3 regions of the Colwellia sp. MB02u-14 genome follow, and region 1 is predicted to be linked to each of the others. Evidence: predicted binding sites of a transcription regulator. Region 1 holds the regulator's gene; each other region holds the start of a gene.
The links. The regulator FNR, encoded in region 1, switches genes on or off when oxygen is low (the NO sensors DNR and NnrR bind a similar motif). The targets are predictions, from matches to a motif close to TTGATCTAGATCAA.

Region 1 (10,191 bases):
CCATTGATAACCCCTGATTGAGCATTGATCGATTTAAAGTCAAATAATTCGCTATCGCATAAATGTGAGGGCACAACGTTACGAATTGCTGTAAACATTGATTCAATTCGTCCTGGGTGATTTACGTTCCAGTCTTGTAGCATCTTCTTGATATTTTGACGCTGTAAATTAGGTTGAGATCCACATAAGTTACAAGGAATAATAGGGAAGGCTTTGAGTTGAGCGTATTGTATTAACTCGGCTTCTTTACAAAAAGCTAGTGGGCGAATCACAACATGTTCGCCATTGTCTGAGACCAATTTTGCTGGCATCGATTTTAATTTTCCGCCATAGAACATATTCAGCATTAACGTTTCAACCATATCATCACGATGGTGGCCTAATGCAATCTTAGTGGCGCCTATTTCTGCCGCGACCTTGTATAGAATGGCTCTGCGTAAACGAGAACATAAACTACAAGTGGTTTTACCTTCAGGGATTTTGTCTTTAACAATTGAATAGGTATCTTCTTGCGCTATTTTATATTCAACACCTAACGATTCTAGGTATGCGGGCAAAATATGCTCAGGAAAACCAGGTTGTTTTTGATCAAGGTTAACTGCCACGATATCAAAATGAATGGGTGCAGATTCTTTTAACAACATTAAAATAGCGAGTAGGGCATAACTATCTTTGCCCCCAGAGACACAAACCATTATTTTATCGCCATCTTCTATCATATTATATTGTGCGATAGCTTGACCAACATGGCGTCTTAAGCGTTTTTCAAGTTTATTCAGCTGTATTTTTTGGCTGGCTGTTAAAGATGCTATTGGTGTCGCTGATTGAGCGCTCATAGTGTTTCCTAGTGCTATTTATAATGAAAAAATATCGATTTTTACGGCGCGTAGTATAGCAAAAAGCCAAGAAAACTCTTGGCTTTTTAATTTATATTCAAAGATCTAAACCTAATGCTAATAGACCTTATGCCAGAGGCGAAATGTAGCCATCGGGTTTAATGGCTAATACATCACAGTTTAAGCGGTCAATTACATGCTCTGCGGTATTGCCGATCAATGCAGCTGAAATTCCTGTACGGCCAATGGTACCTAAAACAACTAATTCTGCATCGATCTCGTTAGAGATACTTTGAATAACATCTTCAGGTAAGCCCTCTTTCACGTAAGTATTTTCAATGGGGATGTTGTAATTATTTGCATGACTTTCCATTGCACTTTTATGATGGTTAAACATGGTCTCGTTATATTCGCAGGCATTAAACTCTGGGATTTCAATGGCAATATTTACGGGCGTACCCGGGTAAGAATTAACTAAGTGGATATTAGCTTTAATGAGCGATGAGAGAGCCATCGATTCTTGAGTTAATTTTTTGTTAAGTGCTTTGTGCTCTTCATCGTCGCTGCCCATGTTAAGTGCGGTAAGCAAATTACCATCACTTGGCCAGCTATGATCTTTAACAAGTAATACTGGACAAGGGCATTTTCTGAGAATATGCCAGTCTGTTGGTGTAAAAATAACAGATTTTAGCTTATCGTGTTGATGTGTGCCTTTGATGACAATATTAAAATTTTCAGCAAGCACTTTTTTGATTATTTTCTCAAATGGACGGTTATGCCAAATAATACAAATGTCTATGTTAATATTTTCGTGATTAATTTTAGAAATTTTTTCTGCTAACCATTGCTGATGACCATTAATAACAGACTGGCGCATTGCTTCACGTTCTTCGCCAGAAAGCATCGTCGTCATTTCATAAGATAAATCATAAATGGTTAAAAATGCGGTGATTTCTCCACCACTATAGCGAGCTAATTCAATAGCACGCTTTAATGCTTTTTGATTTTCAGTGGTTGGGTCAATAACGGCTAATATTTTTTTATACTTTTCCATACATTTACTCCGTAACGCATTAAATACTAATAACATTAACAATAGACTATATTTGGTACATGTTATTTGCTTTACATCATAATATTTCAATAAAAAAATGCTCAACATAATCAGTGTTAAGCATTTTTTATAAATTTATATAGAAACTAAAGTGAAGCACACTCGTTAAGTTTATCCATATCTAAAATAGTAATAAGCTTACCTTCGACACCAATTAATTCATTTTTTTGGAAACGATTTAATAATCGGCTAATGGTTTCTACCGTTAGGCCAATATAATTACCAATATCGCTTCTCGTCATAGTTAAGCGGAAGTCCGTTGCTGACATCCCTCGCGCATGATAACGACTCGCCAGTGTTGAGATAAATGTCGCCAAGCGTTGTTCAGCATTTTTACGATTAAGTAAGGTTAACATTTCCTGATCTGAGCGTATTTCCGAACTCATCATGCGCAGAATTTGTTTTTTTAACTTTGGCATAGTATTCGATAATGCATCAAGTGTGTTGTAGGGTATTTCACAAACCATTGATGTTTCTAGCGCTTTTGCAAAGCTAGGGTGTTCTGATTCAGCAATAGCATCGAAACCTAATAAATCGCCGGCTAAATGAAAACCGGTAATTTGTTCTTCGCCTTGTTCATTTACCGTGAATGTTTTAAATGTCCCAGAGCGAATAGCGTATAAAGCTTGCATTTTATCGCCATCTTGAAAGATTTGTTCACCTTTATGAATAGGGCGTTTACGGTCTATAATACTGTCTAGCGTATCAAGTTCTTTCTCATTTAAAGAAAACGGTAAACATAGCTCACTGATACTACAATTTTGACAATGAATGTGCTGAGATGTAGAACATGGCTTTTTATACATATTAACCTAAATGATTTATTTATCTTTAATAATTTCGATCATATTAAAACAACTGTTGATATGCAATCATTAAACTGTATATTCCATACATAATTATCATAAAGGCCATTATTTTTTTAAATTTCATGTTAGTTAACAAAGACTTTATTCCAAAAGAACCTAATGAAATACTCAACAACGCCGGTAAGGTACCTAAACCAAAACATGTCATTATCAAGGCGCCAGTTAGGGTACTACCGCTCGCTAAAGACCAAGTTAGGGTTGAATAAACTAAACCACAAGGTAACCATCCCCAAATAGCGCCTAATGCTAAAGCTTGTTTAGTATTTTTTACAGGGATAAACCTCTTACTTAATGGTGATAAAAAGCGCCAGAAGACTTTACCTATTTTTTCAACTTTCGATAGCCACATTAGCCATTGACCCAAGTATAAGCCCAGTAATATTAAAAATACTGCCGCGAACAGTCGAAGAAAACCTAAGGGTACACCAATATTTTTTGCAGCAATCGAACTACTAAATCCAACAATACCACCAATTAAGGTATAAGAAAAAATACGGCCAAAATTATAAGCACTGACCAGTTTAAATTGATCACTTACCTTATGTTGAGGCGATATAGCTGATGTTAGCATAGTGGTTATGCCACCACACATACCAATGCAATGGCCCGAACCTAATAAGCCAATGATAAAAGCAGATAAATAATCAATACTTAGCATATTAGTTACTTAATACCCGTATCATTGTCTTTTTTTTCTATACCGTTAGCTTCAGGCGAATTCTCAGCGCTTTTATCGTTGTTATCATCAAATAAAATACTCATGCCTTGTTTTTCTAAATCATCAAATTGTTCAGTTTTTACTGCCCAAAAAAATAGATATATGGCTAAGGCCGTTAGTATTATCGCAATAGGGATTAAAATATAAATAATGCTCATTGTCTTTATTCTCTATTTTTGTGTCACGATTATTTTTTGAGTAAACGTAATGAATTGGTGATGACTAATATTGAACTCGCCGACATGCCTATTACAGCCATGTATGGAGTAATGAAACCTGCTACGGCAAGTGGTAATACGATAGCATTATAACCAAATGCCCATAAATAGTTTTGCCAAATGATACGGCGGGTTTTACTGGCGACACGTGTCAGCGTTGTTACTGACTTTAAACGATTATTCAATAAAATAACGTCTGCGCCACTTTTAGCTATATCAGTACCACTACCCATCGCAATAGAAATATGAGCTGCACCAAACACCGGGGTATCATTTACGCCGTCTCCCACCATCGCAATGGTTGAACCATTGGGTTGTTGCTTAATAATCGCCATTTTATCTGTCGCCGACAAAGTACAGTGTACTTCATCTAAATGAAGTAATGCTTGAACTTTGTTACATCCCACGGCGTGATCACCTGATAGCATAATGGTATGTATATTTTTCTTCTTCAAATTACCTAAGAGATTTTTAGCATCTTCACGGATCTCATCGGTTAAATAAAATGCAGCTATTAATTCATTATCTTCTAATAATAAACATGAAGCGGTTTCAAATTCAGTTGATTTGTTTGTGTCACTTAGCAGCCATTGTGGTTTACCGATCCGATAGTATTTATCATTTACCTTACCCTGAATGCCAAAACCAGATTTAATTTCTACCTGTTCAGTGGTGTATGAATAATCACGGAATAATTTAAACGGTTTGGCTAAGGGGTGTTCTGAATAAGACTCAAGTGCGGCTGCTATAGATAAAACCTGCTGTTCACTATATTTATAATGCTCATTATCAAAAAGTTGAGTTTGATTAATAGAAAAATCACCCGAGGTTAAGGTACCGGTTTTATCAAAGGCAATGGTGGTTATCTTGGGTAATGTCTCCATGACATGTGCTGATTTTATCATGATGCCTTCACGGTTTAAGCGTGTGGTCGCACATGTTAACGCAGTGGGTGTGGCAAGAGACAAAGCGCAGGGACAGGTAGCAACAAGAACAGACAAGGTGATCCAAAAGGCTTCCTCAGGTAAATGTTGATGCCAGTATAGAGCGGTACCTATGGCGGTCAGTAAAATAACGGCAACAAAATATTGTGCTATTTTATCTGATAATTTCGCTAATTTAGGCTTATGTGCTTGAGATGATTCACTTAATCGTATGAGTTGGCTTAAAAAAGAATGCTCACTAGGGTGTTTTACTTCAACGTTAATATTACCGTCACCATTTATAGTACCGGCAAAGACTATATCGCCCACGGCTTTATTTAAGGGTAATTGCTCGCCTGATAACATGGCTTCATTAAGCTGGCTACTACCAGAGATAATGGTGCCGTCGGCAGGGACAACTTCCCCAGGTTTTATCAAAACAATATCAAGAGGGCAAAGCTTTTTGGCAGGAACCAGTATTTCTTTTTTGATACCGTCTTCATTAATGAGCTTTGTTGCCGTCATTGGCATTAGCTTAAGCAAGTTAGCTGAAACTTCGGCTGCACGACTTCGTGCTCTAAATTCTAAAAATTTACCAATAAGCAATAAAAAGGTGAACATTGACACAGATTCAAAATAGACTTCACCTTGCTGAGTGATGGTCGCCCATGCACTGGCTGAAAATGCGAGAGAAATAGCGATAGCGACTGGTACATCCATCGATAAGCGCTTTATCTTTAACGCATTAATCGCGCCTTTGTAAAAGGGTAACGCGCCATAAGTAACAATAGGAATGGTTAAAAATAAGCTTGCATAACGTAAGTATATTAAGTTGTACTCATCCATGCCTGAAAAAGCGCCAAAGTATAATCCAAAGGCAATCATCATCACCTGCATCATCAAAATGCCAGAAATACCTAAACGCTTGATGTAATTATTACTTTGAGTTTTGTTCAGTTGTTCTGCGGTACTTGCTTTGAATGGGAGTGCTTGGTAACCAATTTTGGCAATACGGTTAATCAACTCACTCAATTGAACGTTATTATTATCCCAACGAATTGTCGCGCGCTGTGTTGTGGCATTAACATTTATGTTGATTAATCCCTTAACCTTGATAAGTTGCATTTCTATAAGCCAAGCGCAAGCTGCGCAGCTTATGCCATCAACGGTAAGAATAGCCTCGTTATAGTCATCGGTTTTATAAGTAAATTCACTTTGTAAGTCGTCATCATCAAGTAGCTTATTACGTTGTAACTGCTCAGGTATCAGTGGTTCACCTTTTTGTGCGGGTGCTGTTCTAAAGCGATAATACTCACCTAAACCGTTATCAACAATTGCTTGTGCAACACACTGACAACCAATACAGCACATTGGCTGTTGGGTATGCTCTATTTTCAATGATAAATTTAGGCCATTGGGGACAATTTCACCGCAGTGATAACAAAGTGTTTTCATATATTCATAGCCAAAGAAATAAGGAGTATTATATACCTGTTTACTATTTTTATAGCTTAGGTGAGGTTGCCCTGCACCTAAATTAGAAGAAGCTATACGATATTAGTTTGCTTCTCTGATATTAGGAATAATATCGATAAACTCGCTTTGGGGTAAGGTAATCGTGTTTTGAATTTTCCAGTGATTTTCAAAAGGAGTCATAGTTAAGCGCCACTTTCCCTTTACTGTTTCATCAAATACATGCCTAAAATAGCCATTACCGTCAGGCGTGAGTGCTAAATAGAAATCTCTATCAGCAAGAGTGGGGTGATAAAAATTAAGATTTAACACCGGGAATACTTTATCAATACCGGTAGGTTTGATAATTAATTCGTTATCTTGCAGTTTTAATGCAAAGCGCATCCCTAATTTTTGGGCAAGCTTTACTTTAGAGACTTCTAGGTTAATTGCTTTACCTTTTTTATAGTAATCACCCACGACTAATGGATCGGGATTATGGTTAGCAATAAAGTAAGTCGAAATACCAGCAACAACCGCAGTAGCAGGGAGAATAAAAACGAACCAAGCCCAAGGCTCTTTATACCAAGATGTTTTCATGTAAAAATTTCAGTTGATAAAAGTGATTGTATTATACGACTTTTTTCTATTGGGAACTATTAAAAAACGATCAATTTACTAACTATTCTTGGCTTGGAAAATATAAAAAAGCCTTGCGGTAATAATACGGCAAGGCCTTTACATTGAGACTAATTAAGCGCAGTTATTTTTGTGATAAACTGTACACATAGGCACTAACAAGATGTATTTTTTGTTCACCTAAAATATCTTTCCATGCGGGCATTACACCAGCTCGACCATTTTTAATAGATGACTCAACGGCTCGTTGAGAACCACCATATAGCCAAATGTTGTCGGTTAAGTTTGGCGCACCCAATGGAATACCCATCGCTAAACTGCCTTTACCGTCAGCACCATGACAAGATGCACATAATGCAAATTTTTCTTTACCTGCCGCTGCACTTGCAACGTCAACTTCACGACCACTCAAACTCAATACATAAGCGGTAACCTCTTTTACGCCTTGGTCACCGCCTAATGCTGCGCCCCAAGCGATCATGCCATTAGCATTACGACCGTATAAGAGAGAATGTTTAATTGATTGAGGATCACCACCGTATAACCAGTCTTTATCTGTTAGGTTAGGAAAGCCGGTTGTACCACTTGCATTTGACCCGTGACATTGAGAACAGTTTTGTAAATATAGGCGTTGACCCACTTTTAACGCTTCTTTATCAGTGGCAAGATCTTCAATAGTACGTGCGGCATAGCCATCAAAAATTGGACCGTACTTTATGTCAGCGGCTTCAATTTCTCGATCGTATTGTACTAAATAGCCATTTTCTTTTGCAGCGATTACTTGTGCCTTTGACTCAGCGAGACTCAAAATCCCTTGGTTAGAACTTTTCCAACCAATAAAGCCTGTCCAATTACCTAAACCATAGAGCGCTAGGTAACCAAAAGCCCAGATAATGGTTAACAAGAAGAATGTACTCCACCATTGTGGTAATGGATTGTTTAATTCTTCGATACCATCAAAAGTGTGTCCCATTGACTCACCTTCAGGAACACCTGCAAAGTTCTTTAAACAATAGCGTAGAAGTGTAAAACAACCCACTAACGTACCTAGGGTGAGAACCCAAACCCATATATTCCAGAAGCTAGACATTTTTATTACTCTCCTGTTTGCTATTTACGTCACTAAGTTCAGTCTTTTCTTTATCTTCTTCAAAGATAGAGTTTGCTGCTTCATCAAAAGCGTTTTTACGCTTTTTAGAATAAGACCAAACCACAATAATAATAAATAGTGCCAATATTAATAAAGCTATTAACCCTCTGAGGGTGCCATAATCTATCATCATTATTTCAACGCATGACCGAGAGATTGCAAATAAGCAATAAGAGCTTCCATTTCCGTTTTATCTTTAACAGCCGCTTTAGCACCAGCTAAATCATCTGCAGAATATAACGGTATACGATTACCTTGTTCATCTTTATGGCTGCGATTGCGCGTTAAGAAATTAAATGTTGTTAATTTCTTTTCGGTTAATTCACCATCTAACTTGTTTTCAGCTAACCATTTAAATGAAGGCATGTTTGATTCTGGAACTACTGACCGAGGGTCAAGTAGATGAGCTCTATGCCAATCATCACTATAACGACCACCAACACGGGCTAAATCAGGACCAGTACGTTTAGAACCCCATAAAAAAGGGTGTTCCCAAACGCCTTCACCAGCAACAGAGTAATGACCGTAACGCTCTGTTTCAGCACGAAAGGGGCGGATCATTTGACTGTGACAAACGTTACAACCTTCACGGATATAAATATCACGACCTTCCATCTCTAATGCGGTATAAGGTCTAAGATTATCAACAGGCGTAGTGGTTGCTTTTTGAAAAAATAACGGGGTTATTTCTACTAAACCACCGATACTTATCGCGAGAACAGTGAAAATCGCAAACAAACCAACACTTTTTTCAAATTTTTCATGTTTATTTTTCATAGTCGGCCTCCTAACCTATTGCTACAGGCTTAAGACTGTCGTCTTTAGCATAGATAGTTTTGAACATGTTGTAAGCCATCAATAAGAAACCAGCGACAACTAACACTCCACCAACGAAACGAATAAAGTAGAATGGATATGAAGCCGTTAAACTTTCAACGAAACTGTAAGTTAACGTACCGTCTGTATTAACAGCTCTCCACATTAACCCCTGCATAACACCTGATATCCACATAGCAACTATGTATAAAACGATACCCGTTGTGTGTAACCAAAAATGCACATTGATTAATTTAATACTGTACATACGACCTTGATTAAAGAGTACTGGTATTAAGTGATACATAGCGCCAATTGAAACCATTGCTACCCAACCTAAAGCACCAGAATGAACATGACCGATAGTCCAATCTGTATAATGAGATAACGCATTTACAGATTTAATCGCCATCATTGGTCCCTCAAAGGTAGACATACCGTAAAAAGACAATGAAACAATCAGAAAACGTAAAATGGGGTCATGACGAAGTTTATGCCATGCACCTGAAAGCGTCATTATACCGTTTATCATACCACCCCAAGAAGGAAGGAATAATACAATAGACATTACCATACCTACAGATTGAGCCCAATCAGGAAGTGCCGTATAATGAAGGTGATGAGGGCCTGCCCATATGTATAATGAGACTAATGCCCAAAAATGAACAATAGATAAACGATAAGAGTAAACTGGGCGTTCAGCTTGTTTTGGTACGAAATAATACATTATACCTAAGAAACCTGCAGTCAATAGGAAACCAACGGCATTGTGTCCGTACCACCACTGCATCATTGCATCAATCGCACCCGAGTATATTGAGTAAGACTTCATCATAGAAACAGGAATTACCATTGAATTACCAATGTGTAATACGGCAACAGTAAGAATAAAGCCACCGAAGAACCAATTAGCGACATAAATATGAGACGTTTTACGTTTGACAAGCGTACCAAAGAAAACAATGGCATAACTAATCCATACAACAGCAATTAAAATATCAATGGGCCATTCTAATTCAGCATATTCTTTACTTGAGGTATAACCCATAGGAAGGGTTATTGCAGCAAGTACAATAACTAATTGCCATCCCCAGAAGGTAAATGAAGCAAGTTTGCCGCCAAATAGTGTTGTTTTACAGGTTCTTTGAACAACATAATAAGAAGTAGCAAATAGGGCACTTGTACCGAATGCAAAGATAACAGCATTAGTATGTAGTGGACGAAGACGGGAATAGGTTAACCAAGGTGTTTCAAAATTTAAAGCAGGCCAAATTAACTGAGCCGCAATTAAAACACCAACAAGCGTACCGAAGATTCCCCATATTACTGTCATTACAGTAAATTGACGTACAACATCAAAATTGTAGTCTACTGATGACGCATTACTTTGTGACATGTTATGGTTTCCGCAGTTATATTTATAAACGTAAATCGATTTTTTCTACTTAAGAAAACT
Region 2 (10,191 bases), on a different contig from region 1:
CGGCCTAACTTCCAGTTTAGCTATCGCTGAGTATGTTGGCGAGCAACTGGCAATATAAGATTATATCTTTGAATATCGGAGAATGACCATCCTGAACATATACGTTCCTTCCCATCCATGGCAACGCGTTATACCGTTCATCCTGAACATATACGCTCCTTCCCATCCATGGCAACGCGTTATACCGTTCATCCTGAACATAAAAAAGCCAATTGTTTACACAATTGGCTTTTTTGACAGAAACGTTATTACTGACTATTTAATCGCTTCTTCTGGTGTAGCTGCCTTTTTAATGTCTAATAATTCAATTTCAAACTGTAATACTGAATTACCTGGCATCCCATTTTGTGGGTTACCAGCTGGTCCGTAGGCTAAATCAGAGGGAATAGTAAAAATATACTTTGAGCCAACTGACATTAACTGTACGCCTTCCGTCCAACCTTTAATAACACGGTTTAATGGGAATACTGACGGCTTGCCGCGGTCGTGTGAACTGTCAAACTTTTCACCATCGATGAAAGTGCCAGTGTAGTGAACAGTTACCGTATCAGCGGCGCTAGGTTTTTCACCTTCACTTTCAGTTACAACAACATATTGAATACCTGATTCAGTAATTTTTACACCGTCTTTCTTAGCATTTTCTTCTAAAAACTTGGTGCCTTGTTCAATTGCTGCAGCAGATTCAGCTGTCGCTGCTTCTTGTTGTTTTGCTTTCATTTGTTCATCAAGACTCATTAATAACGCTTGAATCTCTTCTTTTTCAATAATTGACTTGCCAGCAAGACTGTCGGTAAATCCGCGGGTAATTAATGCTTGGTCAAGTGGAACACCTAATTTTTCATGTTGATCAAGGTTCTTTTGCATGTACATGCCAATTGAAGCACCTAAACTGTAAGATTGCTTTTGTATTTCAGTTTCTAAAACAGGCGCTGGTGCTGTTTGTTCTACACTTTCTTGACAGCCAAACACTGACACAAGTGCAATAGCTAACATAGTTGGCTTAAATAATTTCATTTTTTCTCCGTTAACATAACCTAGTACTCAGGTGGAGGAAGTCCCCTAAGCTATTGATTAAATATTATGTATTGTTAGACAATGCGGCTTATACTAACGATAAATTAACTAAGAAAAAAGTATTAATATTGTGAACAAGTGTAATAACAAGCTAACACTGCTTTTCGTCTGTCTCTTTTCCTTACTTAATAGCGCTTGTCAGCCTGCTGGCGACAAACCTATACAACGCTGGCAGCATGCTACAGAAGGCTCCTACGCGGCTAATCTTTCTAATGATGCTAAATATAGTGTTGTTTCTTCTATTCATCATGGTTTAAGTTTATGGGACATAGAAAAAAATGCACTAAAATACCGCTGGTCACAACAGCAAAACAGTAGCGATAACTTAGTGCTGTTAGCCGACATTTCAAACAACAATAGTCATGCGCTCACTGCAAACCGAGAAGCTTTTTCTTTGTGGAATATAACTACAGGAGAATCTGAGGGTTATTGGAAAGTACGCGAATCAACAATTCGTGATATTGCTTTGTCTAATGATGGTGATTTTATTCTCCTTGGTAAAAGCAACGGGACCGTTGTTCACATTACGATGAGTAACGGTCGTCGTTTAGAGTTTTTAGGTCACACAGAAAAAATTAATGCGGTTGACATGCTTCCCAATGGCCGTATCGCTATTTCAGGCGGTAATGATTACGTTGCTTATATATGGGACACACAAAGTGGTCAGGTTATTTATCGATTTAACCACCCAAGTAGGGTCACTATGGTGGCTATTGATCCCAAAGGTCGCTTCGCTTTTACCGCAGACAGTCAAAAATCATCGAACATTTGGGATTTAAAAACAGGTAAACGCATCAGCCAATTACAGTACTTTAATCGCCAGGAGATTTTCAGCTCTGTACGATTTTCTGACGATGGCACTAAATTATTAACCGGAGCTCCTACTCGAAAGGTTAACCTTTGGAGTATCGCGACGGGTGAAAGACTAGACAGCTGGCGAGTAACGCCAAAAGAAAGTATTCGTGCTGCGGGTGCGGTAGTGTATAGTGTCGCCTTTAAAGAAAAGAACCAAATCATCACTGAAAGTTCATCTGGATACGCTGAACTTTGGCAAAGAAAGTAGCGCTAGGTAACCCAAAATCATGACAATAGAAACCCCCAGAGACATTATCGAATTACGAGAAAGTGTGGAAGCGCTTCAATCTCGTAATGCTTTTCAAGACGATATTATTGAGCAATTAAACAATGAGCTTGCTATCCATCAATTAGAACTATCAGAGCTGAGATCTCAGCTAAAATTAATCGCTAGACGAGTGCAAGATAATACTCCAGGCCAAAGCCAATCGCAAGAAGTAGAGCCACCACCACCTCATTATTAATGTAGTTGTTCTACTTCTACTCGTGTAAATGACATCCTGAATAATTTCAGGTTGTCAAAACACCCACATTACTCTTGCTTAAAAATACCAAACACTTGCTCTTTTGGACGAATTTGTTTCACGACATGTTCTTCTGGTTGTGACATCTGGTGTCCACAGCTCACGCAGGTGACTTTTTCAATGTTGTTTTCTTTGGTTAAACCCATCGTATCCATAGCATTACATTTTGGGCAAATAGCGCCAGCAATAAATCTTTTTTTCATGTTTTTCAATCCAAATAGAATCCAGTAACATTATTTTACCTTGAATCTTATCGATAGGAAAAGGACAATAGCACTCTGAATTAAAATGAGTAATTATAAACCATGATCATAGCCACCGACTTAAGCTTAGATAGAGGCGCTAAAAACCTTATAAAGGCATCAAGCTTTACTATACATCCTAACCACAAAGTTGGCTTAGTGGGCGCTAATGGCTGTGGAAAATCGTCTTTATTTGCTGCGCTATTAGGTGATTTACAACCCGACAGAGGTGATGTAAGCATGCCTTCAGGCTGGGATGTCGCCACGGTAAAACAAGAGACACCTGCGCTTGAACAATCAGCTTTAGATTATGTTATGGACGGTGACAAAGAGTTTCGTCAGCTGGAACAAAAACTTGAACAAGCACGGTTAAATGATGACGGTAACCAAGAAGCCCTCATTATTAACCACATTGATGCCATTAATGGCTATAGTTTGCCTGCACGTGCCAGCGAATTGTTACATGGGTTAGGTTTTTTACAAGAACAACTCGGTAATGCCGTAAAAGCTTTTTCGGGTGGGTGGCGAATGCGCCTTAACTTAGCTCAGGCTCTTATTAGCCGAGCAGATCTTTTATTACTCGATGAGCCCACCAACCATCTAGATTTAGATGCGGTAATTTGGTTACAACGTTGGCTAAAACGCTTCACAGGTACTTTAGTGCTGATTTCACATGACCGCGATTTTCTTGACGATGTTATCGGACAAATTTTGCATATAGAGCACCAAGAGGCAAAGTTATATTCTGGAAATTATACCGCCTTTGAACGCCAACGCGCTGAACATTTAGCCCAACAAGATGCACAATTTCAGAAGCAGCAAAAAGAAGTTGCCCATTTAACCTCATTTGTTGATCGTTTTAGAGCAAAAGCCAGTAAAGCCAAACAAGCACAAAGTCGTTTAAAACGTCTACAAAAATTACCCGACTTAGCGCCAGCACATATCGACAGTCAATTTACCTTTAGTTTCAAAACACCCGAGACACTGCCGTATCCGTTATTGGCCTTAAAAGAGACGACCTGTGGCTATAGCCAAGAAGCCATTATTTTACGAGATGTCGGTTTAACACTTGTGCCCGGAAGTCGAATAGGTCTTCTAGGGAGAAATGGCGCAGGTAAATCGACACTGATAAAGTCGTTAGCTGGTGATATAGCGTTAATTAATGGCGAACGCTATTGTGCTCAAGATTTAACCATAGGTTACTTTTCTCAGCATCAACTTGAACAATTACATATGCCAAGCAGTGCTATTGAACATATTGTCCGTGCGAGACCTGAAACCACAGAGTTACAAGCTCGGAGTTTTTTAGGTAGCTTTGGTTTTACTGGCGACCAAGCATTATCACCGGTAGAAACCATGTCTGGTGGAGAAAAAGCACGCTTGGTATTGGCATTAATTGTTAATGAGAAACCACAATTATTATTACTCGATGAACCCACTAACCATCTTGATTTAGAAATGCGTCAAGCCTTGGTCTTCGCTTTACAAGATTTCGAAGGGGCTATTATTTTGATCGCCCATGATCGCTTTTTATTAGAATCATGTGTTGACGAATTTTTCTTGGTGGCTAATGGGCAAGTTAATGAGTTTTTAGGAGATATTGACGATTATCAACAATGGTTAAACGACGATAAAAAGCAAACACTCAAAAATACCAAGCCAGCAAAATCTGCTGAAATTGTTGATAAGAAACAATTACGAAAAGAACAGGCTGAATTACGCAAAAAAGCATCACCATTGCGTAAGCAAGCAGATAAGTACGAGAAAAAAGTACAGCTATTGCATACCGAATTAGCTGAGGTGGAAGCGATTTTAGCCGAAAGTGATATATATCAAAGTGAGCATAAATCACGCTTAGCGACACTCATTAAGCAACAAGCGAGTCTCAAAGCAAACATTGAAGACAATGAAATGTATTGGCTTGAATTAGAAGAACAAATTGAAGAAGTTATGTTACAAGTTTCAATGTAAAATTTAATCATAAATTTTACATTACTTGCTACACTTAATATCAATAACCTTAAAATAATGAGAACCTTATGAAAAAAACAGCATTCGCCCTTTTTTATCTAGCATTGCTTAGCAGTTTTTCAAGCTTTGCCTTTCAAGGTGATCTTGATAAAGGTATTTATGAATTAAACCGTGGCGCTTTTAAAGCCGCTATTGAAGAGTTTGAGCCGCTGGTTGCCCAAAAGTACTCTCCTGCACAATACCAAATGGCTATGATTTATTTAAATGGCTATGGGGTGAAAAAAGATCCTAACAGAGCATTCGAGTTGCTGTCTCTTTCTGCTGCACAAGGCTACTCTGAGGCCCTATTTAACTTGTCACTTATGTATTCTGAAGGTGTGGTTGTTAAAAAAGATTTAAAAAAAGCGTTTACACTTATGGAAAGAGCAGCGATAAAAGACTTAGTTGGCGCGCAATTTAATCTAGGTGTGATGTATTTTAACGGTTTAGGTACTTATAAAGACTATAAGCAGGCGGCCCGTTGGTATACAACAGCAGCAAAGCAAAATTACGCTTTAGCGCAATTTAATTTGGCACTTATGCATTTTGAAGGATTAGGCGTAGAAAAAAGCGTAGAAATGTCTTATGTATGGAATATTATTGCGGCAAGTAATGGTTATAAAGATGCAGAAAAAAGTAGAGATATGGACGAATTAAAACTCAGTAGTGTACAAATGAGTGAAGCAAGAGAAAAAGCCAACAGACTCTATCAACAATTTATTGAACAAGAAGAATTGAAAGCTAAGAAATAAAATTACATATCCTTTTATAAAATGTTGAAGGAGCAACCATTAAATTAAAGAATCTTTGATCTATATCACAACCATAAAGTGAGTACCGATTTATAATGGCTATGACATTAAGTTATAGCCATTTTTGTTGTAACTCATTTATTTTTATGGAGTCTGTTATGAACTTTTTCGATATGATTATTAATGATCCTGTTGTGCTTTATTCTTTTGCTGGTTTAGTCATTGTTTTAGGTATTTGTGCATTTTACATCTACTATTTTCTTAAAAATATTCATGAAAATAACTGATTAGCATTCGCTATTGTCAAAACCCATTTATTCATAATACTTTATGTACAAAAATCGTTCAAAAGGGTGGTATTGGTTATACGAAGTAACTTATTTCAATTAATGATGATGTATTACTCGCACAATTCAAGTTAAATGTTGAGGTGTGCCTCTGAATTTATCCATTAATCCACCATCCTCTTTGCTTAACTATATTGAACGTAAAACTAAAGGGTGTGAAGAAACAGATGAGAAGCTATCTTCGGGGAAATGAGAGTATGCAAAAAGCCAAGGTTTTATCCATTCAATCGGTGAGACCGCTTAGCGATCCAAGCACTATTCACGATGAGCTAGACCAACTAACCGAACAAATAAATGCTGTAGCAGAAGAAGTACTTGGTGATCCTAGTTTTATTTCAAGCCTAGATGTCAGAGATCGAATGACAACCCAACAGCACTAGAAGACGCGCCTATCCATGTTAATGAATCAGCAAGCACACTCGGGCAAAAAGTAATGCTTTTAGTAGCCAGGTTATACTTATAAAGCCATACGGGTTGACGTGAGCGAATGTCGCTCTCGTATTCAAGATACTCATTACGCGTCAGTAACTTGTGAGAACGAACGCTTAAATGTTATTTTACCAGCCGCCGTGCTTAATAAAAAGGATGAGGAGTCTCGCAAAGGTATGCGCATTAATCAAAGAGTCTAGCATGCACAATTTATGATCAAGCTTAACAAGCTGAGCTTTATTTTGGGCTGACAATATCTATTTATTTTCAATTCACTTACAATCATATTATCCAAAAATCAGCACAGACCTCTATTACTTTAAAATGTTTACTCAAAGTCAATTCATTCCCGCTTGGTGGCTGCACAATGCTCATTGCCAAACTATTCTTGCCAAATTTCTAAGATCTAAAAAACATCTAGAAACTTGCAATGAAACGCTAGAGTTACCTGATGGAGATTTTATTGATTTAGCATGGACCGATAAACCTGAACAAGATGAAACTCGTCCTTTAGTTGTCGTTCTACATGGCTTAGAAGGCTCGGTTAACAGCCACTATGCCAAAGGTATGTTGTCGGCTATAAAAGAGAAGAAATGGCTAGGCGTACTTATGCATTTTAGAGGCTGTAGTGGACGAGTTAATAGAAAAGCCCGTTCATATCACAGTGGTGATACAGATGATATTAGCTATTTGACACAATTTTTAAAACAAAAATATCCGCAGCTACCGATGACAATTATTGGTTTTTCTCTTGGTGGAAATGTATTGGCGCGTTATTTAGCAAAAGAACCCAATAACCCTTATCAAGCGGCGGCAATAATTTGTGCACCATTACATTTAGCCAGCTGCAGTAAGCGGATCAACCAAGGTTTTTCAAGAATCTACCAAAAATACTTAGTTGGCATGCTTAAAGACAGTATTAAAGATAAAATGGCGCGTAATCTCCTTTCGGATCCGTTATCACAAAAACTGTCACAGAAATTAGACAAAATTAAAACCATTTGGCAATTTGATCAACAGGTTACGGCGCCTATTAATGGGTTTGATAGCGCTGAAGATTATTATCATCAAGCCAGTGGACGCTTTATTTTGGATAAAATCAATCAGCCCTGTTTGATTATTCATTCAAATGACGATCCCTTTTTATGTGATGAAAATACGCGTGATATTAGCAGTATTCCAAGTAACATATGTTTTGAGGTCAGTAAAAATGGCGGTCATGTTGGGTTTATTAATGGCAATAACCCTCTAAGACCTAAGTTTTGGCTAGAACACCGTGTTCCAAATTTTTTAGAGAGTTACTTATGATTATCCCTTATAAAGACCTAGAACCAGATACATTAAACAGTATTATTAGAGAATTTGTTTTGCGAGAAGGAACCGAGTACGGTGAGGCCGATGTGCCGTTATCAAAAAAAGTGGCAGACGTAAAAGTACAGTTGGCTAATGGTAGTGCATTCTTAGTTTATTCAGAACTTCATGATACGGTAAATATTTTGCCCATTGACCAGTTTAACCAACAAGAGAATGAGCAAGAAGCTGCACAGTAATATGTAAACAGAAACGAACACTCACTTGTGTTCGTTTCTCATGACTATTGGCTAAAAGTTAACACAAAACTCACGGGTACAGCATAAGCAATGCTTGGTAAACTTGCCAATGACTTTAATTTATTTATACCTGCCACTAAAGCAAAGTCTTCTGCTTTAATAATAAGAGGTTGCAAGGTTGTTACTATCATATTTTTTTCTGATAGCTTCGCCACCATTACCTTCAACATAAGCTCTTGCTCTTGACCATGTAAATTAAGACTCCCTTTCAGTGACATTTGTTCGCTTGAACCAATAGCGATCGCGTCAATATCTGTGGTACTGAGCTGAGCACTAAAGCTCGCTTGTGCAAAACTTTCTGTCTCAAATAGAAACTCAGCCATCCGCGCATCTCGTATAGCAATATTGGTGTCAACACTGCTCAAGTCAATGGTGATATTTGCTAAGCCACTATCGTTGATAAGACCAGAAAATGTTTTAAAGTGGTGATTTTCGGCAATAGTGCCTTTTTTAATAGAAACAAAGGTTAACGATGAGTTTTTTGAATCAAGTTGCCAAGCACTGTAAGCTGGAGTGGCAATGAATAAAGAAAAACTTAATATAAAAATAGATAAAACACGCATAGTGGGTCCTTTTAAAAAATATAAAATTTAAGAGCGTTTTGCTCGGTGAGGTTTAACAATTTGTTGCCAAGGGATATTACTCGCGCCTAAGGTCATAAAATCAGGATTCATTAAACCTTCTCGTTGGTTATAAGTTAACGGTAAAAACTCACTATCAATTATTGAACCACCGGCTTGTTCAATAATACAATGACTTGCACCGGCATCCCACTCACCTGTTGGGCCAATACGTAAATAGCAATCGGCCCCCCCCTCAGCAATTAAACAGTTTTTAAGTGAACAACTGCCCAGTGATACATATTCAAAGGTAAAGTCTTTATTATTGAGGTATTGCCCCATAAGACTGACCTCTTGGCGGCGACTAATCGCGACTTTAATTTTTCGCTTACCATCGTATTGGGCGACATGAATTTGCTTGCTGCCAAGGTTGTTCTCTTTAAAAGCACCCAGTTTATTTTGTCCATAATAGGTTAATTGATGATCAGGCGCATGAATAACACCAATACTCGGCCAACCATTCTCCACCAGCGCAACATTCACCGCGAAGTCTCCGCTGCCCATAATAAACTCACCGGTACCATCAATGGGGTCAAGTAACCAATAACGTGACCAATTTTTTCGCTCGCAAAGTGACAATACACCCACTTCTTCAGAAATAATAGGAATGCCGGGTGCTAAGCGTGAAAGCTCTTGCATTAAGACATCGTTAGCCGCAAAATCGGCACTGGTTACAGGGCTGTTATCGTCTTTCACTTCTGCCGTATAATCGCCAGTTTTATAATGTTTAGCGACTTCAATACCTGCTTTTTTCGCACTTTCTATCGCGATGGCGAGTAACGTTTCATTATTCATTAACATTCACTTAATTTTTATTTTGAGGTTTTATTCACTAAATCTTTTACTAGCATTAAAGCGGCAATGCTTCTTGCTTCATTAAAATCAGGTTGCGCCAACAAAGCTTGATAGTCTGCAATTTTCCAAACAACGATCTCTAATTCTTCAGGCTCATCACCCAGTAATTTTTCACCATATAAATTTTCAGCGAGAAATATTTCCATTGATGCTGCGAAAAAAGCCGGAGCGGTTGCGACTCGATGAACATGTGTGAGTTTCTTTGCTCCATAACCAACTTCTTCTTTTAATTCACGGTTAGCAGCCTGCTCGGGAATTTCGCCTTCATCGATAAGCCCTTTTGGAAAACCAAGTTCATAAGTATGGGTGCCCGCACAATATTCACGTACTAATAATAATGTTTCATTATCAAGCATAGGTACAATCAACACGGCGCCACGACCATACCCTTGCATACGTTCATATTCTCGTTTTTCGCCATTACTAAAGGTGAGATCTATTTGTTCAATTGCAAATAAGCGGCTTTTGGCAACTTGCTTGCGCTGGGTTATTTCGGGGAGTGTTAGAATATTGCTCATGGGGTCTAAAACCTAAGAGTTAAATATTAATAATATAGTCTTAGAATAGCACGTTAACTTTAGATATAATTAATAAATAATAGCTCAAAGGAAAAATAAAATGCTTAATTGGTCAAAAATTTCCACTGTCCTTTTAGATATGGATGGCACTATCCTCGATTTACATTTTGACAATTATTTTTGGCTACATCATTTACCTTTACGCTACAGCGAAAGCGCAAAGATATCACTTGAACAAGCAAAAGAAAACTTGGCAATCCATTATGAAAAAGTGGTGGGGACAATTGACTGGTACTGTTTAGATTATTGGGCTGAACAAACAAAATTACCCATTCAAGCATTGAAGCGTGAAGTA
Region 3 (10,191 bases), on a different contig from region 1:
CGGGTGATTCTGCAGCGGATTCATAGGGTAAAGCAAAGATAATCGCTTTTTTGTCTTTGTGACCATAAAACTGAACTCCACTGCCTTTTTCAACATAAGGGTCATGCCCTTCACGAAAGCGCCACTTGGTTTCTTTACCATCAACGACTGGCCAGCGAAGACCACGCTCTTCGTGATAACGATCAAAGGGGGCTAAATCATGACCATGTCCTCGGCCAAAGGTCGCATATTCTTCAAACAAACCTTTTTGAATATAAAAACCAAAGTAATCCCCTTCAAAGTTAGTATCCCCTTTAGATTCACTCATCGGGAACTTGTCTACGTTACCGTTAGCGTAAAGCACGTCGTACATTGTTTTACCACGGTATTCTGGGTTCTTAGCAAGTAGTTCTTCAGGCCATACTTCTTCAATGTTAAAGCGTTTAGAAAATTCAACGATTTGCCATAAATCTGAGCGTGCTTCACCTGGTGCATTCACCTGTTGATGCCAAAATTGCGTACGACGCTCTGCATTACCATAAGCGCCTTCTTTTTCTACCCACATAGCCGTAGGTAAAATTAAATCAGCGGCTTGGGCTGTTACCGTTGGATATGGGTCTGAAACAACGATGAAGTTTTCAGGGTTACGGTAACCTGGGATCCCTTCTTCATTAATGTTGGGCCCTGCTTGCATATTGTTATTACACATCACCCAATAAGCATTTAATTCGCCGTCTTTAAGCTTACGATTTTGCAAAACCGCATGAAAGCCTGGTTTAGGTGGAATGGTACCTTCGGGTAATTTCCAAATTTTTTCAGCTATTGCTCTATGTTTAGGATTTTTCACCACTAAATCAGCGGGTAATCTATGTGAAAAAGTACCTACTTCGCGTGCTGTACCACACGCTGACGGTTGACCCGTTAATGAAAACGGGCTATTACCCGGCTCTGATATCTTGCCAGTTAACAAATGTACGTTGTACATTAAATTATTTGCCCAAACACCACGCGTATGTTGGTTAAAGCCCATGGTCCAGAATGAAGTCACTTTCACTTTAGGATCAGCATAAAGCTTGGCTAGCGTTAATAACTTAGCTTCTGATACGCCTGAAAGCTTAGAGGTGTACTCAATCGTATAAGTGCTTACAAACTTAGCAAAGTCGTCAAAACTCATCGGTGTTGAAGCACCACTATCAGGATTTTTAGCCGCTTTTTGTAATGGATGAGAAGGACGTAAACCATAACCAATATCCGTAACGCCTTCACGAATATTCACATGCTTCTTCATGAAGTCTTCATTTACGCCATTATTTTGAATAATGTAATTTGCAATAAAATTTAATATCGCTAAATCTGTTTGCGGTGTGAAAATCATACCGTTATCAGCAAGTTCAAAACTACGATGCTTATAGGTTGATAATACGTTAACTTTTACATGAGGGTGACTTAAACGGCGGTCAGCTAAACGCGACCATAGAATAGGGTGCATTTCTGCCATGTTAGAGCCCCAAAGTACAAACGCATCCGCAGCTTCTAAATCATCGTAACAGCCCATAGGTTCGTCGATACCAAAGGTACGCATAAAACCACCAACAGCAGATGCCATACAATGACGCGCATTAGGATCAAGATTGTTAGTTAGAAAGCCTGCTTTCATTAATTTTGAAGCGGCATAACCTTCCCAAACGGTCCATTGACCCGAGCCAAACATACCGACAGAAGTTGGTCCTTTTTTCTTTAAAGCCGCTTTAAACTTTTCAGCCATGACATCAAAGGCAGTATCCCAACTTACCGGCGTGAACTCACCGTCTTTAGCATAAACACCGTCTTCCATCCGCAGTAAAGGCTGAGTTAATCTGTCTTTACCGTACATGATTTTAGATAAAAAGTAGCCTTTGATACAATTCAAGCCTTTGTTCACTTGTGCCTGAGGGTCGCCTTGAGTAGCAACAACTTTTCCTTCTTGTGTACCGACAAGCACACTACAACCTGTGCCACAAAAACGACAAGGGGCTTTATCCCATTTTATGGTTGTATCTGACAATTTAGTGATCAGGTTTGAAGCTGAAGTAGGTACAGCAATTCCAGCCGCTACAGCGGTTGCTGCAATTGCATTTGCTTTTATAAAATCGCGTCTTGTTAATGTCATACCTTTATCCCCTGATGTTGTGGTAATCCATAATCATTATGATGAAAAATCAATGATGATGAGACCACGCCCGGTAAATTACTCATATCTGTTATGGTGTTAATAAGGCCTTTGCCTTTTTCATCTCTGTTTAAATCGTTCTCTTCTATGGTTACTACCATAGAGCCATTATCGGCAATTTCATGCACTTCAGCCCCAGGGAACTTTCCTAATTCTTTAGCCACTTTTTCAGTGTTACTTAGCTGAGCAACAAAAAGCACACCTGCAATATTGATGGGTTCTTCTAATAGATTTATCACTACTTTTCCCCTACAGATTTAACACCTAACATTTTTAAAAGTGCGACAGCCACTAGTGCGGTACCGGCAAAACCGGCTAAAAAAATAACGGGCATCGATGAATAACCTAAAATATTCCAAATCATTTGTTCAAGAGCACTCATATAACTCTCCTATTGGTATTTGCAGATTGTTCTTCTGCTGAATTTTTGGGTTTTAATTGAATGGATGATTGCGGGCAAATAGCCACACAGGCGCCACAACTTGTGCAGTCGTTTAGCGTAATATGGGGTTGTGGTACAGATGAATTGATATACTTAAAAGAGATAGCTTCAGTTTCGCAGCTATCTTGGCAACTTTGACAAAAGACTCCATTAGCGGCCAAACAATCGCTCTTAATTGATATATCTAAATCCCAAGCAGTACTTGAAGCAATAAGGCCAGATTCAATAAAAATATTTTGCTGACAACTCTCGACACACTGCTGACAAAAGGTACATTCACCCAATAGAAAATTAACTTCAGGGAAACCGCCATCACCTTTTTTAATAATGTTTTCAGGACAAGATGTTATGCAGTCACCGCATTGTGTGCAACCATCAATAAAAGTGACTTCGTTAATCACCCATGGCAGCCGAACTGCTGGTGTTGTGGTTAGTTTTTTTGCTTTAAAAAAATTTCTTCTTGCTAAGTCCACACTATCACCTTGAAATTTTATATAGTCGCTTTGTTAATGCAGCGAACACACTCAATTTACAACATTACCCATATTGGATATTGATTTTGATCAAGTATTTAAATAACACGTCTATTTACCTACTCATTTATCCTTCTGCATACGCAAATCTCCTTTATTTACGAAAAAATGGTTTATGGCTGATAAAAAAATTTCAAAGTTAAAATGACTATAAATATTATTAATAAAAATCATTATTTAAAGACAGTCCCCTGATGCGGCTTTTCATATTTATGGTACAATGCGCGCCAATTATGGGATTATTAGAAGATCCCAAGGACTTTAAGAAAATTGTTTATGTGCATTAGCATGTACACCAAAGAGAACTTTTAAAACATGACAACGCTACAGGCTAATGAAGTTAATCTAAGACGTACTTTCGCAATCATCTCCCATCCTGATGCGGGTAAAACCACCATCACTGAAAAAGTATTACTTTTTGGTCAAGCTTTGCAAAGAGCCGGGACTGTTAAAGGTAAGAAATCAGGTCAGCATGCAAAATCTGATTGGATGGAAATGGAGAAAGAGCGTGGTATATCTATTACAACCTCTGTCATGCAATTTCCTTATAACGGTTGCTTGGTCAATTTACTCGACACGCCGGGTCATGAAGACTTTTCCGAAGATACCTACCGAACACTCACCGCGGTCGATTCGTGTTTAATGGTTATCGATGTTGCTAAAGGTGTTGAAGCACGTACGGTTAAATTAATGGAAGTTACGCGCTTACGTGATACACCTATTATTACTTTTATGAATAAAATGGATCGCGATGTACGAGATCCAATGGAAGTGATGGATGAAGTAGAAGAGGTTCTTAAAATAAAATGTGCGCCTATTACTTGGCCCATTGGTATGGGTAAAGAATTTAAAGGTGTTTATAATATTTTAACTGACGAGATATTTTTATATCAGTCGGGCCTTGGTCATATGATCCAAGAAGAGAGAATTATTAAAGGGCTTGACAACCCAGAATTAGACAAAGTCATTGGTACCTATGCTGACGATTTACGTGAAGAGTTAGAGCTCGTTTCTGGTGCCTCACATGAGTTTAACTTAGAAGAATTTTTAAAGGGTGAACTCACACCAGTATTTTTTGGAACTGCCTTGGGTAACTTTGGTGTTGACCATATGCTAAACGGTTTAACTAAGTGGGCACCAAAACCTTTACCGCGTTTAACAGACGTTAGAGAAGTTACCGCTCAAGAAGAAAAGTTCACCGGCTTTGTTTTTAAAATTCAAGCGAATATGGATCCAAAACATCGTGACCGTATTGCCTTTATGCGTATTTGCTCAGGTAAATATGAAAAAGGCATGAGAATGCGCCAAGTACGCATTAACAAAGATGTAAAAATTGCTGATGCTGTAACCTTTATGGCGGGTGACCGTGCACATGTAGAAGAAGCCTACGCCGGTGATATTATTGGTTTACATAATCACGGCAGTATTCAAATTGGCGATACGTTTACGTCAGGTGAGATGATGAAGTTTAGTGGTATTCCAAATTTTGCCCCTGAAATGTTCCGCCGTATTCGTTTACGCGATCCGTTAAAAGCCAAGCAATTACAAAAGGGCTTGATCCAACTTTCAGAAGAAGGTGCAGTGCAAGTCTTTAGACCATTTAACTCAAACGAGATGATTGTTGGTGCGGTAGGTGTATTGCAATTTGAAGTGGTGGTACAGCGTTTAAAAACTGAATATAAAGTTGACGCTATCTACGAACCTATAAGTGTGGCAACAGCCCGTTGGTGTACGTGTGATAATGAACGAACCTTAGAGCAATTCAGTAAAAAAGCCTATGACAATTTAGCGCTAGATGGTGGTAACAACTTAACGTATATTGCCCCTACTATGGTGAATTTGAATTTGGCGCAAGAGCGTCATCCAGACATCCAGTTCCACCAAACCCGAGAACACTAAATTTGATGTCGTATATAGCATTTTAACTACGTTATTTATTCTTTTTTTTTGGTCATTTAGTAAACTAAACTCCCAATTAAAAAAGAATAAACGCCTTGTTAAAAAGCATTCTACTTAATCAAATGAGATTAATTATAAATAATATGACTAACTGCGAAATAACGCCTTTCTCGCAGTTAGTTGGCTCAAGATTAAAGAAATGACACGGAACATGCACCGCATGTGAGTATCATTGATGCCAATATTGAGTCAAATAACCATGAGAAAGAGTTTATTTTATGAATATTAAACAACTATTAAGTGAAAAAGTATCTGCAGCTATGGTGCTTGCGGGTTTGCCTGAAGGCACTAACCCAGCGGTTAGCCTCTCAAGTCGCCCTAACTTTGGTGACTATCAAGCCAATGGTGTTATGGGTGCAGCGAAGAAGCTAAAAACAAACCCTCGTGAGTTAGCAACTAAAGTTGTTGAACACTTAGATCTTGAAGGTATTGCTGACAATATTGAATTAGCAGGTCCTGGTTTTATTAATATTCATTTAGACAAACATTGGCTAGCCGCTCAACTTGCCAAAATGGTAAATGATGAAAAATTGGGCGTAACCCAACGAGGTACAAGCCCAGAAGATCAAGCAAAAACTGTTGTTGTTGACTATTCGGCCCCAAACCTCGCCAAAGAAATGCATGTCGGTCACTTACGCTCAACCATTATTGGTGATGCAGTTGTGCGTGCTTTAGAGTTTCGTGGTGACAAAGTCATTCGTCAAAACCACATGGGCGACTGGGGCACACAGTTTGGTATGTTATTAGCACATTTAAGCGACAAACTTAATGCCAACGAAGTTGCTGAAACTGCCCTTTCTGATTTAGAAAACTTTTACCGTGAAGCAAAAATTCGTTTTGATAACGAAGAAGGCTTTGCTGACCGTGCGCGTGACTATGTTGTAAAGCTTCAAGGCGGCGACAAAGATTGTTTAGTATTGTGGAAGTTATTCATTGATATTTCTATTGTCCACAGTGAAGATATTTATCAGAAACTTAACGTAACATTAACCCGTGACGATATAATGGGTGAAAGTGCTTATAACAATGATTTACCCACGGTTGTTGAAGAGTTAATGACCAAAGGTATTGCTGAAGTTAGTGAAGGTGCCAAAGTTGTTTTCATTAATGAAATGGCAAATAAAGACGGTGATGCACCGGTATTTATTATTCAAAAAACGGGTGGTGGTTATTTATATGCGACAACCGATTTATCTGCTTGTCGCTACCGTACCAAGGAACTAAAAGCTGACCGTATTATTATTTTTACTGATGCTCGTCAAAGTTTACACTTTAAACAAGTTGAAATTGTTGCGCGAAAATCAGGACTATTACCGGCACATGTCGGCTATGATCATTGCCCATTTGGCATGATGATGGGTGACGATGGTAAGCCATTTAAAACCCGTACCGGTGGTACAATCAAATTAGCAGAATTACTTGACGAAGCCGTTATTCGGGCAAAAGAAGTCATCAAAGAAAAAAATCCTGATTACTCTGATCAACAACTCAATGAAATTGCAACAAAAGTAGGTATTGGAGCAGTCAAGTTTGCTGATTTATCTAAAAATAGAACCAGTGACTATATTTTTAACTGGAAAACGATGCTAAGTTTTGAAGGCGCTACCGCACCTTATTTACAATATGCTTACTCGCGTATTCAAAGCATCTTTAATAAAGCACAAATTGAACAAACAAACTTTAACGCTGATATCTCCATTATCGAACCACAAGAAAAAGCGTTAGCTTTAAAATTACTCCAACTCGAAGAAGTAATAGACTCGGTTATCAGCGAATCTACCCCTAACTTATTGTGTAATTATTTATATGAGTTAGCGAGTTTATACATGAGCTTTTACGAAGCATGCCCTATTCTTAAAGAAGGTATTGACGAAGCAGTGAAAAAATCTCGATTAGCTCTTTGTTTAAATATTTCGAAAACGTTAAAACAAGGTTTAGATATTCTTGGCATTGAAGTCATGGAACGCATGTAACTTTCGCTAAAACTGAAGAAGACAGTTCCCCTTGAATATTCAGGGGTTCTGCAAAATAGCAGTAATACGTTGAGTACAGAGTAAATATTAGAATAGGAAGTATGAATAAATGAAAGTGCTGATCGTTGATAATACAGACCAAACACTCTTGGCACTAAAACAAGCATTTTATGACGGCCCTTGCCAAACAGCTTATGTAGATAATGCTAAACATGCCTTAAAAGCATTAAAACAGCATAAATTTGACGCTATTATCAGTGTCTTAAATCTAGGAAAAATAAGTGGCTTAGAACTACTTAAAGCAATATCTCTAAAATACCCGACGATGATCCGAGTAGCGATTACTAATGACAAAGAAGCAGAGGCTCATCTTAGCGCTCAAGCGGGAAATTATTGCCATTACACTTTTGCTCTGCCACTTAATATCGTGGATATTCATCAGACGATTACGGCAGTTGGCGACAAAAATAAAGCGATCACTAAAGATCACATTATTAAAGCTGTTGCCAGAGTTAAAACATTACCAAGTCCACCGAAAGTATATCTACAGCTCAATGCCATTTTAGAAGAGAAGAATACCGACTCTGAAAAAGTATCTGAGATAATTTCTCAAGACCCAGCATTATCCGCTAAAGTGTTACAGTTTTCCAACAGTTCATTTATGAACCAAGGTAAACCAATTAACGATATCACTGAAGCCATAACCCGTATGGGACTTGAAACACTGTGTTGTATTGTTATGACCGCAGAGCTTTTTTCGTATGAACCTGACATTCCTGAATTTTCATTAATTAAAGAACAATTACACTGCTTATCGACTGCACGTTTAGCCGCTTCGATGGTAAAAGTTGAACTTAAACGAGACGCTTTACTTGCTGGGTTATTACATGACATTGGTAAAATTGTATTATTTGAAATGGATCCAAAGTTAACAAAAACATATTTTCAATACCGTGTTAAAAATGCAAATAACAATACCTTAGAACAAAAAGTATTTGGTACTGATCATAATCATGTTGGCGGATACCTGCTGCATATGTGGAGCTTTTCTTATCATTTAATTGAGGCTGTGGTTATGCATCACTGCCCAGAAAAGTTATTAAAGAAATCATTTGGTATCGCACAAGCTGTTTATTTAGCTGATATTTTACTAAGAGAGCAGCAACCAGAGCCAAAATTTATTGAGCACTTCAAATTAGAAAACGTACTTGAAGCATTAGAAAAAAGAGCTGCAAAGCTAAGATAATAGGTCGGTTTATCTTATGAGATTTACAGATAGCCACTGCCACTTAGATTTTAAAGCCTTTACCGCAAAGGGGGCTTCCTCAACGGTTTCATTACTGGCGCTATGTGCTAAAAAAAACATCCATCAAATTATCGTTCCTAGCGTAGCACCAGACAACTGGGAAAGTGTTTTAGCTTTAACCAATAATATTCAAGAACAACGACTTAATAGCTGCAAAGTTTTTTCTTGTTTAGGTATTCACCCCTGGTTTTTAGGTGGCTTACAACAACAGCATCTTGATAAATTAGCGCAAAAAGTTTTAGAAAATAAAACACGTATTATTGCAATTGGCGAGGCTGGCCTTGATGGTGTAATAGCAAAACAACAAGATAACTTTAATCAGCAAAATCTATTTTTTGAATTTCAGCTTTATCTTGCACAACGGCATCAACTGCCAATTATTGTTCACCACCGCAGAACACATAACGAAATAATAACGCTGTTAAAGCAGGTAAAAATTGCACATGGCGGTATTATTCATGCGTTTTCGGGGAGTTACCAGCAAGCTTGCCAATATATAGATTTAGGATTTAAATTAGGTATCGGTGGCACAATCACCTACCCCAGAGCAGAGAAGACGATTGCGGCTATTAAGCGCTTACCCTTGAGTAGTTTAGTACTAGAAACCGATGCGCCCTCAATGCCACTCAATGGTTTTCAAGGGGAAAATAATTCGCCATTGCGTATCGTTAACGTTTTCAATAAATTGGTCGAACTACGACAAGAAAGCTCAGAGGAAATAGCCGATGAAATTGAGAATAATATTTCATCACTGTTTCAGCTTAACGATAAAAACCGTATTAATTAAGTCTTTTGTCGGCATCATCTAACCTAAAACCTTGGCGACTAAAGCGGTTGAGCCCACGAGTAAGTAAAAAACCGACCACGCCAGCAATAATCATCATTAACCGTAATAAAGTAAACTGTTGATCATTATTTTTTAATAATTTAGTCGTTAAATAGGTTTTGTCTAAAGTTACGCGTACATAACCAACTAATGTATCTTTACGAATTTCACTCACAAAAGGCACTGAAATTTTACTCTTATTTAGTTTGTTTTCAGATAAGCCAAAAAGTGCTTTGATACTTTTAGCATTTTGGCTACTAATAATTAATTGTCCCGATAAGTCATAAAGGTGAATTTCGTTTACAGCCTCAGATTTTTGAAGTTCATCTACATAATTTTGTAATAATTGCCGACTTTCCTTTGTTTTAACTTCTGAAGTTAATACTGATAAGCCCGCTGAAGCTTGTTGTAAATACTGCTGACCTACATCATAAAAATGTTGATCAATACTTTGCTTATTTTTGGCTTGGCTATATATCCATAAATTCATCAGCACAACAATAAACACAATCGCTATAGCTAATTGCATTATTTTATTATAAATAGATGATAATTTAGGGTATAAAGGCTGTTCTGTATGTGTCATAAGCACTGCAAATGTATTAATTTTATCTTTACGTTCATTTTTATACTATAGCATTATTCAATGAAAATAATCGCTAAAACAATAATTTACCTAAAAAGGCTATACTGTGTCAATTGCTATCCAACATTTTCCTCTTGAGCATATTCAACGACTTAGCTTAGCTGAGTTCATTTCTTTTGGTAAACAAGATAAGTACTTACCTTGCTTTGCCGCTTTTGAAGATAATTGTTGGCGAATTGACGAACGTTATACCGCAATAGCAGGCAGTAAAGAGATCTGTGAGAGAAGTAACCAAACGCTACAAAAACTTGAACTGATCATTTTTAGTGATATTAATCTTGGTGTGCTTAGCCAATTACTCATGCAATGCCAGCTATC

Region 2: a site for FNR is predicted at 5,513-5,526, ahead of H4J52_RS12955 (DUF3149 domain-containing protein). Genes of this name have one in related genera too.
Region 3: a site for FNR is predicted at 3,184-3,197, ahead of napF (ferredoxin-type protein NapF). Genes of this name have one in related genera too.

The regions. Positions count from the first base shown of each region.
Region 1 is NZ_JACGUX010000065.1:39,332-49,522, forward strand. It holds gene ttcA (tRNA 2-thiocytidine(32) synthetase TtcA) at 1-836, opposite strand, end outside; gene uspE (universal stress protein UspE) at 964-1,890, opposite strand; gene fnr (fumarate/nitrate reduction transcriptional regulator Fnr) at 2,037-2,756, opposite strand; gene H4J52_RS07040 (sulfite exporter TauE/SafE family protein) at 2,800-3,477, opposite strand; gene ccoS (cbb3-type cytochrome oxidase assembly protein CcoS) at 3,483-3,695, opposite strand; gene H4J52_RS07050 (heavy metal translocating P-type ATPase) at 3,725-6,133, opposite strand; gene H4J52_RS07055 (FixH family protein) at 6,236-6,730, opposite strand; gene ccoP (cytochrome-c oxidase, cbb3-type subunit III) at 6,894-7,859, opposite strand; gene H4J52_RS07065 (CcoQ/FixQ family Cbb3-type cytochrome c oxidase assembly chaperone) at 7,852-8,052, opposite strand; gene ccoO (cytochrome-c oxidase, cbb3-type subunit II) at 8,052-8,696, opposite strand; gene ccoN (cytochrome-c oxidase, cbb3-type subunit I) at 8,707-10,131, opposite strand.
Region 2 is NZ_JACGUX010000079.1:575,328-585,518, forward strand. It holds gene H4J52_RS12920 (NAD(P)/FAD-dependent oxidoreductase) at 1-58, shown strand, start outside; gene H4J52_RS12925 (FKBP-type peptidyl-prolyl cis-trans isomerase) at 256-1,014, opposite strand; gene H4J52_RS12930 (hypothetical protein) at 1,145-2,137, shown strand; gene H4J52_RS12935 (SlyX family protein) at 2,157-2,393, shown strand; gene H4J52_RS12940 (YheV family putative zinc ribbon protein) at 2,462-2,656, opposite strand; gene H4J52_RS12945 (ATP-binding cassette domain-containing protein) at 2,759-4,666, shown strand; gene H4J52_RS12950 (tetratricopeptide repeat protein) at 4,735-5,457, shown strand; gene H4J52_RS12955 (DUF3149 domain-containing protein) at 5,616-5,744, shown strand; gene H4J52_RS12960 (hypothetical protein) at 6,002-6,184, shown strand; gene H4J52_RS12970 (hydrolase) at 6,558-7,541, shown strand; gene H4J52_RS12975 (YheU family protein) at 7,538-7,783, shown strand; gene H4J52_RS12980 (YceI family protein) at 7,828-8,406, opposite strand; gene cysQ (3'(2'),5'-bisphosphate nucleotidase CysQ) at 8,434-9,258, opposite strand; gene nudE (ADP compounds hydrolase NudE) at 9,276-9,836, opposite strand; gene yrfG (GMP/IMP nucleotidase) at 9,937-10,191, shown strand, end outside.
Region 3 is NZ_JACGUX010000087.1:321,374-331,564, forward strand. It holds gene napA (nitrate reductase catalytic subunit NapA) at 1-2,128, opposite strand, end outside; gene H4J52_RS17820 (chaperone NapD) at 2,125-2,427, opposite strand; gene H4J52_RS17825 (TIGR02808 family protein) at 2,427-2,570, opposite strand; gene napF (ferredoxin-type protein NapF) at 2,567-3,103, opposite strand; gene prfC (peptide chain release factor 3) at 3,479-5,062, shown strand; gene argS (arginine--tRNA ligase) at 5,341-7,095, shown strand; gene H4J52_RS17845 (HDOD domain-containing protein) at 7,205-8,341, shown strand; gene H4J52_RS17850 (TatD family hydrolase) at 8,358-9,188, shown strand; gene H4J52_RS17855 (AhpA/YtjB family protein) at 9,181-9,813, opposite strand; gene serB (phosphoserine phosphatase SerB) at 9,920-10,191, shown strand, end outside.